Regions from separate parts of the Haloactinospora alba genome, predicted to be linked through region 2. Evidence: riboswitches for the same ligand, from Rfam matches in the RefSeq annotation. Region 2 holds a riboswitch; the other holds the start of a gene.
The links. Region 2 has a riboswitch for cobalamin ahead of metE (5-methyltetrahydropteroyltriglutamate--homocysteine S-methyltransferase). Riboswitches for the same ligand answer to the same signal wherever they lie in the genome.
Positions count from the first base shown of each region.

Region 1 (5,005 bases), 1.4 Mb from region 2:
GCACCGACCTCGCGGTCTACGGGCTCATCCCCGCCGACCTGGAGTGACAACCGCCCGTGGCCCGCGGCCCGGGGCCGCGGGCCACGGCAGTCACCACTCGATACCGCGCTGACCCTTCTGGCCGGCGTCCATGGGATGTTTCTCCTTGCCCATCTCGGTGACCAGGTCGGCGGCCTCACGCAGCCGCTCGTCGGCGTCCCGGCCGGTGATGACGACGTGCTGCGTCCCGGGGCGCTCCCGCAGAGTGCGCACCACGTCGTCCACGTCCACCCACCCCCACTTCATGGGGTAGGTGAACTCGTCCAGGACGTACAGCCGGTAGGTCTCCGCCGCAAGGTCGCGTTTGATCTGCGCCCACCCCTCGGCGGCGTCGGCGGCGTGGTCCTGCTCGGTACCGGAACGCTGGATCCAGGACCAGCCCTCGCCCATCTTGTTCCAGCTCACCGTTCCGCCCTCGTCGGACTCCCCCAGGGTCCGCAGGGCTTTCTCCTCGCCGATGCGCCACTTGGCGGACTTCACGAACTGGAACACCCCGATGTCCCAGCCCTGCGACCACCCGCGTGTGGCCAGGCCGAACGCCGCGGTGGACTTCCCCTTGCCCGGCCCGGTGTGCACCATCACCAACGGCCGGTGGCGGCGTTGGCGGGTCGTCAGACCGTCCTCGGGAACGTGCTCGGGTTGCCCTTTCGGCATGGTGGTTCGGTTCTCCTTACTGTGCGGTGCGGGATGTGGTGTTGTCCGCGGGCCTCAGGCCGCCTGGCGGGTGTGCTGCACCAGGCCGCTGAGCGCTTCCGCTCCGAGTTCCTCCAGTCGCACGGCGGTCCCGCCCATCTCGGACGCCAGCCGCTGTGCGAGTCCCAGCCGGACCGCGCCCGACTCGCAGTCCACGACCACGCTCTGCGCCCCCTGGGTGCCGATCCACGCTCCGGCGCGCAGCGCGTCGTCGAGACTGCCGTGGGTGGCGCGGCCGTCGGTGACCGTGATCAGCAGCGGGCGTCGGCGCGGGTCGCGTAGCTGTTCCACCCGCAGCACGTCGCTCGCCCGCAGCAGTCCGGCCGCCAGTGGCGTGCGCCCGCCGGTGCGCAGTTCGCGCAGCCGACGCGCGCCGGCCTCCACCGACGAGGTGGGGGGAAGCGCGACCTCGGCCTCCCGCCCCCGGAACGTGACCAGCCCCACTTTGTCCCGCCGCTGGTAGGCGTCGAGCAGCAGGCTGAGCACCGCCCCCTTGACCGCGCGCATACGCTGCCGCGCCCCCATGGAGCCGCTCGCGTCCACACAGAACAGCACGAGGTTTCCCTCGCGCCCCTCGCGGACGGACTCGCGGAGGTCGCGGCGCCGCAGCAGCAGTCCGTTGCCGCTGCGGCCGCGCGTGTGCTGGTGCGGCGCGGCGGCCCGCAGGGTCGCCGTCAGGTGCAGGGAACCCACCCTGCGCGAGGGGGCGCGCGATCCGGAGGTGCGGCCGTAGGGCGTTTCGGCGCGGGAGCGACGGCCGGGGGTTCCGGACCCCACCCCGGAGACGCTGAACAGGCGCGGCCGGTAGGTCTCCCCCGCCTCCGAGGAGGCGTCCGTGGGGGCGTTTCCCTGGCCCTGCTCCGGGTTGTCGTCCGACTGTCCCGCCTCGTTCTCCTGCTGCTGGGCGCCGCCGCTTCCGGCCTGCGGGCCGGAGGGCGGCTGTGTGTCGTCCTGACCGCCGGAACCGTCGGCGGCGGGCTCGGACGGCCCGGAACCGCCGTCGGGTTCGGGTTCGGCGTCCTGCGGTTGCGCCTCACCGGAACCGGTGCTCTGTGACTCCTCGTCGGTGGGACCCCCCGAGTCGCCCGGGGTGTCCTCACTGCCTTTTGGGTCCGCATCACCCGCCTGGTCGAGCGCCTCCTGCAGCCGGTCCTCGTCGAGGTCGGGAGCGTCGAACGGGTCCCGTCTGCGCCGGTGCGGCAGCGCCAACCGGGCCGCGTCGCGCACGTCGTCCGAGGTGACCTCGGCGTGGTCCCGCCAGGCCGCCAGTGCCATGGCGGCACGGGAGGTGACGATGTCCGCGCGCAGCCCGTCCACCTCGAAGGCCGCGCACACCGCGGTCACCTGGCGCAGGGCGGAGTCGGTGAACACCACGTCCGGCAGCCGCTTGCGCGCCGCCGTGATGCGCTGGGCCAGCTCCGCCTCCTGGGCGGCGTAACCGGCGGCGAACCCCTCGGGGTCGGCCTCGAACGCGAGCCGGCGGCGCACCACCTCGGCCCGCTGTTCCGGTTCGTGGGTGGCCGCCGCCTCGACCGTCAGCCCGAAGCGGTCGAGGAGCTGGGGGCGGAGTTCCCCCTCCTCCGGGTTCATGGTGCCCACCAGCAGGAACCGGGCGGCGTGCCGAACGGAGACGCCCTCCCGCTCCACGTGCGAGGTTCCCATGGCGGCGGCGTCCAGCAGCAGGTCGACGAGGTGGTCGTGCAGCAGGTTGACCTCGTCCACGTACAGCAGACCGCGGTGGGCGGCGGCCAGCAGGCCGGGTTCGAACGCCGTGACGCCCTCGGTGAGGGCCCGTTCGATGTCCAACGACCCGACGAGGCGGTCCTCACTGGCGCCGACGGGCAGTTCCACGAGCTCGGCGGCGCGTTCCTCCGGGACAGCGTCCGCACCGTGCGGACCGTCGGGGCACTCGGGGTCGGGTTCGGTCGGGTCACAGCTGAAACGGCATCCGGAGACGACGTTCAGGTCGGGCAGCAGCGCCGCGAGGGCGCGCACCACGGTCGACTTCGCGGTTCCCTTCTCCCCGCGTACGAGGACCCCGCCGACCGACGGGGACACGGCGTTGATCAGCAGCGCCAGTTTCATGTCGTCCATACCGACGACCGCGCTGAACGGGTATCGGGCTTTCGCAGGCACGCGGGCCTTCCTTCCTCGGGAGTCCTCGCCCCATAGAGGGATCGGTCACGGTGCCGCGCAGTGTCCTGGCTGCCAGATCCGCGCTCCCCCGCCGCCTTCCCACCGAGTGCTCCCGGCAGTGGCGCCCGTAGCGGGACAGCTCCCTGGTCACAGTGGCGGGACCGCCCCGGACTCGCACCGGGTTCCTGCGCGCGGCGGCGCGTCCGAGGGACCCACCACCGACATCGGCACCGCACACCAGAGTCTCACACCGGCACCCGACCGCCGCGCGAGGCCTTCATCACTCTGCCGTGGCGGGGCCGTCACCCGTCGGTCCCTGGTAGGAGCGCAGTACCGCCGCGGGTTCGAACCCGAGCCGGTGGTAGAGGTGTTTGGGCTCGTCGTCCGCGGCCGCGCGGATCAGGACGGGGAAGGGGCCCTCCGGGGGCGTTCCGGCGCGGTTCCGGGCGTCAGCCACGGCGTGGCCCAGCATCCGGGTCGCGATCCCCCGCCTGCGGTGGTCGGGGTGGACGAAGAGATCCTCCACCATGCCCATGTCGCCGTGCCCCGGCCAGGAGGCCACGAAACCGCACGGGGTCCCGGCGCTGCGGGCGATCCAGTACCGAGCCGCGGGTGCCTTCGCCCGGAGGGACGCCAGTTTCTGGCGCGTGTGGGCGGGCGGGACCGGCACGCGTCCCTCCGTCGCGGCCTCCTCCTCGTGGTCCATGCGCAACAGCCGTCCCAGCTGCTCCCAGTCGTCGCGCGTGGCAGCGGCGGTGAGCGTCACCGAAGCGGGCGGCAGTGGGGGTGCGGGGCCGGTGAGCACCAGTGCCAGCTCGGTGCTGCGGTACCGCCATCCCGCCAGCAGCAGTGCCGGTTCCGCCGCCGCGCTCGCCGGTCCCACCTGGATGCGGGAGTCGCGGTCTCCGAGCCATGTTCCCGCCTCGGCGAGCTCGCGCGCGAGGCCGGCGGGCGTCGTCTCCGTGATGTGGGTGACCAGGTTGCACTCTCCCGCGGACGGGGCGTGGCTGTTGCGCAGGCAGCGGCTCGCGGGAAGGCGCCGGGTGCGGGCGCCGAGCGCCTGGAACCCGACCACTGTCTCCTCCACCGCTGCCGGTGACGGCCATCGAGCCATAGCGGCACTCTAGACCCGCCGCACCCGCCGCGGCCACGGGTTTTCCCTACCCGCCGCCCAGGCCGAACTCGCCGGCGAGCAGTTCCAGGCTGTGCCGCCGTGCGGCGCTGTCGGGCATGGGGGTGGCGATGACCACCTCGTCGGCGTGGGCCTGGGTCGCCACGGCACGGATGCCTCCGGCGACCTCACCCGGTTCGCCCACGAACATCCGGTCGGCCATGGCCCGCCGGATCGCCCGGTAGCGGGAGGTGGTCCGGAACTCCCGCGCCTCCGCCAACGGGGTCGGGGTGGTCTCCCCGGAACGCAGTTTCGTCATGGTCAGCGACCAGAACGCGGCGAAGTCCTCGGCGAGGTCCGCGTCCTCGCTCGCGAAGGCGATCACGGAGAAGCTGCTGTAGGGGGTGCTCAGCCGGGTGGAGGGCTGGAACGAGTCCCGGTAGCGCCGCAGCAGCGGCACGGCGTAGTCCGGGTTGATCTGCTGCGCGAAGGAGAACGGCAGCCCGTGCTCCGCGGCGTAGCCCGCCCCGTTGTCGCTGGAGCCCAGCATCCACACCCGGGGTGGTTGGGGCACCTCGGGTGTGGCGGCCACCCGGGCGAAGCGGTGGTCCGCGGGAAGGTCACCGTCCAGGAACCCGAACAGGTCCGCCGCCAGGGCGGCGAAGTCCACGTTGGCCACCGCCTCCCGGGACCCCCGCAACGCCATGGCGGTGACGCCGTCCGTTCCCGGGGCCCGCCCGAGTCCCAGGTCGATGCGGCCGGGGAACATCGCCTCCAGGGTGTTGAACAGTTCGGCCACCCGCAGCGGGGCGTGGTTGGGCAGCATGATCCCGCCCGCGCCGACCCTGATCCGGGACGTGGCCGCGGCGACCCGGCCGATGATCAGCTCCGGGGCGGTGCAGGCCATCCCTGCCGCGTTGTGGTGCTCGGAGAACCACACCCGGCCGTAGCCCAGCCGCTCGGCGAGCTGGGCGGACTCCACCACCTCGGTCAGCGCCTGGTGGGCGCTGGTCCCGGGAGGGTTGA
Region 1 covers NZ_VFQC01000001.1:2,588,771-2,593,775, forward strand. The annotation lists gene FHX37_RS11620 (GNAT family N-acetyltransferase) at 1-47, shown strand, start outside; gene cobO (cob(I)yrinic acid a,c-diamide adenosyltransferase) at 91-693, opposite strand; gene FHX37_RS11630 (putative cobaltochelatase) at 748-2,868, opposite strand; cobalamin riboswitch at 2,927-3,056, opposite strand; gene FHX37_RS11635 (GNAT family N-acetyltransferase) at 3,149-3,982, opposite strand; gene FHX37_RS11640 (LLM class flavin-dependent oxidoreductase) at 4,029-5,005, opposite strand, start outside.
Region 1: linked by a shared signal. The riboswitch ahead of FHX37_RS11630 (putative cobaltochelatase) and the one ahead of metE (5-methyltetrahydropteroyltriglutamate--homocysteine S-methyltransferase) in region 2 are both predicted to bind cobalamin.

Region 2 (5,005 bases):
CCTCGGACTTGTCCAGCGTGGTGAGGTCGGAGTGGGTCACCGTGTGGTTGGCGAGTTCGTGGCCTTCCGCGTATTCGCGCCGCACGGTCTCCGGATGCTCGCGTGCCGGCTGGCCCGTGAGGAAGAACGTGGCCTTCGCGTTGTACTCGGCGAGCGCGTCGAGCAGCTCCGGGGTTCGCGCGCCGGGGCCGTCGTCGAACGTCAGTGCTATGCACTTCGCGGCGGCGGAGGAACAGTCGACGGAGTCGTCGCGTTCGGGAAGCCTTCCGGGGACACTCCCGTCGGCGGTGTCGTCCTTGGGAGGAGTGGCGGAGTCCTCGACGGCGGAACCGGGGCTGGGGTTCGTGGCCGCGGACTGTGCGCGTTCCCCGAGGTCCGATAGCAGGGAGGTGACGTCCTCCTTGGGGATGGTCGCGTTCACACGCCCCGCACCGGCTGGTGCGATCTGCCCCTGGTCGAACTCCACGACAAGGTCACCGTCCGGGTTGAACCCCATCGAGTCGTAGAGGTGCAGGATGGGGTGGAGCGTGGAGGCGTCGACTTGTTCCTCGTTCAGGGAGTCCTTCACGAGACTGTCGAGCTCGGCGAGGTCCTCCTGGTTCCCCACGAGCTCGGTGGAGTAGGCGGTGTGCCCGCTCGTGGCGTCGTACCAGTAGGTGGTGTAGCTGGTGCGCTCCCCGTCGGAATCCTTCTCCTCCTGCACGAGCCGGACCGCGACGACGTCCTCGGTCGCGACGCTGATGTCCCAGTCGATGGTGAGACTCTCGGCGTCGGCGGAGGCCGAGGTGAAATCGGAGACTTTCTGGCTTGTGGCGTCGTCGAGGCGTTGGGTCAACGGGTCGGCGTTGGGGATCTCCGGGTAGGAAACGTCGATCTGCGGGCCCTCATCCGAGGTCTCCTCCCGTTCGTCCAGGCCGGTTACCTCCGACGGGTCCACGCTCGTGAGCTGGTCGGGTTCCCCATTGGGTTTCTCCGGTTCCTCGCCGGGGCCGCTCGTCCCCCTGTCGTCCGGCGAGCACGAACCGATACTCAGGAGAAGGAGGACACTGGCGGCTGCTGCGGTGTACTTCAGGGACGACGACACGGGCCTTGTGAAACGCCGCGGCGTGACGAGGCCGCGAAGCGACGCGCGGAGATCGGCGAACTCGTTTCTCACGGGCAGACGTCTTTCACATCGATGGAGCGGCCATGTCCGGTGTGCAACCCCTCGCACCCTGGGCCGGGTCCAGTGGGGCAGCCAGAGCTCATAACGGCTTCCCAGACGAGCCTAAAACGTCGAAACGCGGAGGGGAGAACGCGACCCGTAATACCACGGGCAACATTCGTTCTCGAATGCGCAAAATCCTGCAGGAGGGCGCACTGTCCCGCGGGGAGGCGCTGCCCGGGAACTCCGCACCGCCAGCGGGTCGGGTGGGACACCTCTCCCCCCGGGGAGGGCGGGGCCGCCGCGCCCGAATCCTCCGGTGTGGTCTATAGTGGCGAACGCGGTTGGTACACACGCGGCTACGCCCGCGCGTGTCGTAAGAGGGAACCCGGTGGGAGTCCGGGACTGCCCCGCAGCGGTGAACGGGAACGAACGTCACCACAAGCACTGGACACAGTGTGTCTGGGAAGCGGTGACCAGTAGGAGGGTGCGGCAGAAGCGCCGCGCGACGCCCGTGAGTCCGAATACCTGCCACCGCCCGTGGGCGCTCCCGCGCCCGCGGTGGTCCACGTCCCGAGGGAGGACGGCGGGCTCAGGCGGCGTGTTCGCCGTGTGTTCCTCGCTGGTTCTCCCCGAGTTCGTGGGCCCTGAGGCTGTTTTCGACGAGGGAGAGAAGAAGCCATGGAACGTGACGATACGCGCCGCGGTGGTGATACACGATGACGACCACTGTGCACGGATACCCCAGAATCGGGCCGAACCGCGAACTCAAGCGGGCCAGTGAGTCCTACTGGGCCGGAGAGATACCTGCGGCGGAGCTCGACACGGTCGCTTCCAACCTACGACGTGGTGTCTGGGAGACCCTCCGTGACGCTGGTGTGCGCGAGATCCCGTCGAACACGTTCTCCTACTACGACCACGTTCTCGACACCGCCCTGCTCTTCGGGTTGGTCCCCGAGCGCTTCGCCACGGTGGCCGACGGCGCCGACGGGCTCGACGCCGAGCTGCGGCGGTACTTCACCATGGCCAGGGGAGCGGAGGACGTTGCGCCCCTGGAGATGACGAAGTGGTTCGACACCAACTACCACTACCTGGTCCCGGAGCTCTCTCCGCGGACACGGCCGCGCCTGGACAGCACCAAACCGATGGCGGAGTACACCCAGGCGCGGGAACTGGGTATCGAGACCCGGCCCGTCGTACTCGGTCCGCTCACGCTATTGCTGTTGGCGAAACCGGCATCGGAGGCTCCCGAGGGGTGGCGTCCCGTCCAGCTCTTGGCGGACCTGCTTCCCTGCTACGCCGAACTGTTCCGCCAACTGGCCGCCTCGGGGGTGCAACAGGTCCAGCTCGACGAGCCGATACTCGCCACTGACGAGGGACAGGCGGAGCTGGCCGCGTTGGAACGTGCCTACACCGAACTCGGTGAGGTGACCGAACGGCCGGAGATCCTCGTATCCACCTATTTCGGATCGATCGGCCCGGACGCGTTGCGGATCCTCAAGCACAGCCGTGTGGAACGTATCGGTCTGGACCTGGTCACCGCGCCGGAGGGGGTCGACGACCTCGCCCAAGTGTCCGGGATCGGAGACAAGACCCTGGTTGCCGGCGTGGTCGACGGCCGCAACGTGTGGCGCACCGACATCGCCCGGACGATGTCCACGCTGGGCTCCCTCCTGGGGCTTGTCGGCGACGTCACCGTGAGCACCTCCTGCTCCCTGCTGCACGTACCCATCGACGTGGACGCCGAGACGGGGCTGCCCGCGGAGCTGCGGGAGCGACTGGCGTTCGCACGGCAGAAGCTCGACGAGGTGGTTCTGCTCGGCCGGGCACTGTCGGCGGGTGACGAGGAGATCGCAGCAGAGCTGGAACGCGCGCGTGCCGTCACCGACGCGGGGACACCGTCCTCGTTCACCAACCGGCACGTGCGGGAACGGTTGGAGGCGCTGGGCGAGACCGCCACGCGCGGCGGCCAGCGCCGGCGGGAGGAGAACACCACGTCCCCACTCCCGCCGCTGCCAACTACGACGATCGGTTCCTTCCCCCAGACCACGGACGTGCGCAAGGCACGCGCGGACTACCGTGCCGGGCGCATCGACCAGAGCGAGTACGAGCTACGGATGCGCTCCGAGATCGACCGCGTCATCGCCCTACAGGAGGACATCGGGCTTGACGTCCTGGTGCACGGCGAACCCGAGCGCAACGACATGGTGCAGTACTTCGCCGAGCGTATGGACGGGTTCGTCACCACGCAGCACGGCTGGGTGCAGTCCTACGGCTCGCGGTGCGTCCGGCCACCGATCCTCTACGGGGACGTTTCCCGTAGCGGCCCCATGACCGTGGACTGGATCACCTACGCACAGTCGCGTACCCGCAAACCGGTCAAGGGGATGCTCACCGGCCCGGTGACGATGCTCGCGTGGTCCTTCGTCCGGGACGACCAGCCGCTGGGTGAAACCGCGCGCCAGGTGGCGTTGGCCCTGCGGGACGAGGTCTCTGACCTGGAACAGGCCGGAATCCGGCACGTCCAGGTGGACGAGGCCGCCCTGCGCGAGCTCCTGCCGTTGCGTGCCGAGTTCCGCGACGCCTACCTCGACTGGGCGGTGGGAGCGTTCCGGCTGGCGACGTCAGGGGCGGCGGCCAGTACCTGGATTCACACGCACATGTGCTACTCGGAGTTCGGCAAGATCGTCGGGGCGATCGAGGAGCTCGACGCCGACGTCACCAGTGTCGAGGCCGCCCGTTCCCACATGGAACTGGTGGAGGACATCGCCGCCGCGGGCTACGGTCGCGGAATCGGGCCGGGCGTCTATGACATCCACTCGCCGCGGGCTCCCGGCGTGGAGGAGATCGAGACAGCGCTACGCAGCGCGCTGCGAGCGGTTCCACCGGAACGGCTGTGGGCCAATCCCGACTGCGGACTGAAGACCCGGGACTACCCCGAGATCGAACCCGCACTGCGCAACATGGTGGAAGCCGTGCGGCGGGTCCGTGACGGGCTGGGAAGCTAAGTAACGGGGCGGGACGGTCTCCGTCCCGCCCCACCCGCAGCGGCTGTGTCCGTGGGGCCGGTCCGCAACCGCGTCCGCCCTGGGTCCCACGGACCCGGGTCTGCGCCCTCCCGGGCGCAGACCCGGGCGGAGAGGGCGTTGGCGCGGTCCAGGCACGTGGCGAGGGCCGTCTCCCCGAGCCCTCGCAGCACGGACCGGTTCTCCCCCCCCCCGAGCGCGCCGAACCGGTCCAGGGTCTCCAGAAGTCCAGCGGAGAAGGAATCCCCGGCCCCTACGCATCGACGCGCGCGGGCGGGGGCGGGTCACGACACCGTCAACGGTGTGCCACCGCCCCGCAGCGCGACCGCTTCCTCCCGCCCCCGGATGAGGAACACCAGGTACGGGCCGAGTCCGGCCCACCGGCGAGCGCTCTCGAGAACGGGTCGACCGGGATAGAGCCACCGCAGGTCACCGGCGCTGACCTTGATCAGGCCGACGAGGGCGAGCTGCCGTTCGACCCGGGCCACCTCACGTTCCCGCCCGCCAGCGAGCGAGGGACGGATGTTGGGGTCGGTGCCGACGGGGGCCTCACCGCGTCGTCCGGCCAGCCATTCCTCCAGTACTTCCGCTCCTGGGGAGAGCGCCGTTGCCAAGGAACCGGCGTGCAGTGCGGAGACGTCCGGGGACAGCGGGGCGGGAAGCTCGTCGGCGTCCCACTGCCAGTCCGCTGTTCCCCGAGCACGGAAGGTACGCTCCGCTCGACCGTCCCCGTCCAGCTCTGTGATGGCCAGTACTGGGCTGCGGCGCCGCGACCAGGTCGCGGTCGTCAACACCGCGTGCGGCCGGATAGGCGTGCAGCGACCAGCCGAACCGG
Region 2 covers NZ_VFQC01000001.1:1,196,085-1,201,089, forward strand. The annotation lists gene FHX37_RS05480 (polysaccharide deacetylase family protein) at 1-1,084, opposite strand, end outside; cobalamin riboswitch at 1,472-1,694, shown strand; gene metE (5-methyltetrahydropteroyltriglutamate--homocysteine S-methyltransferase) at 1,864-4,152, shown strand; gene FHX37_RS23155 (carbohydrate kinase family protein) at 4,455-4,961, opposite strand.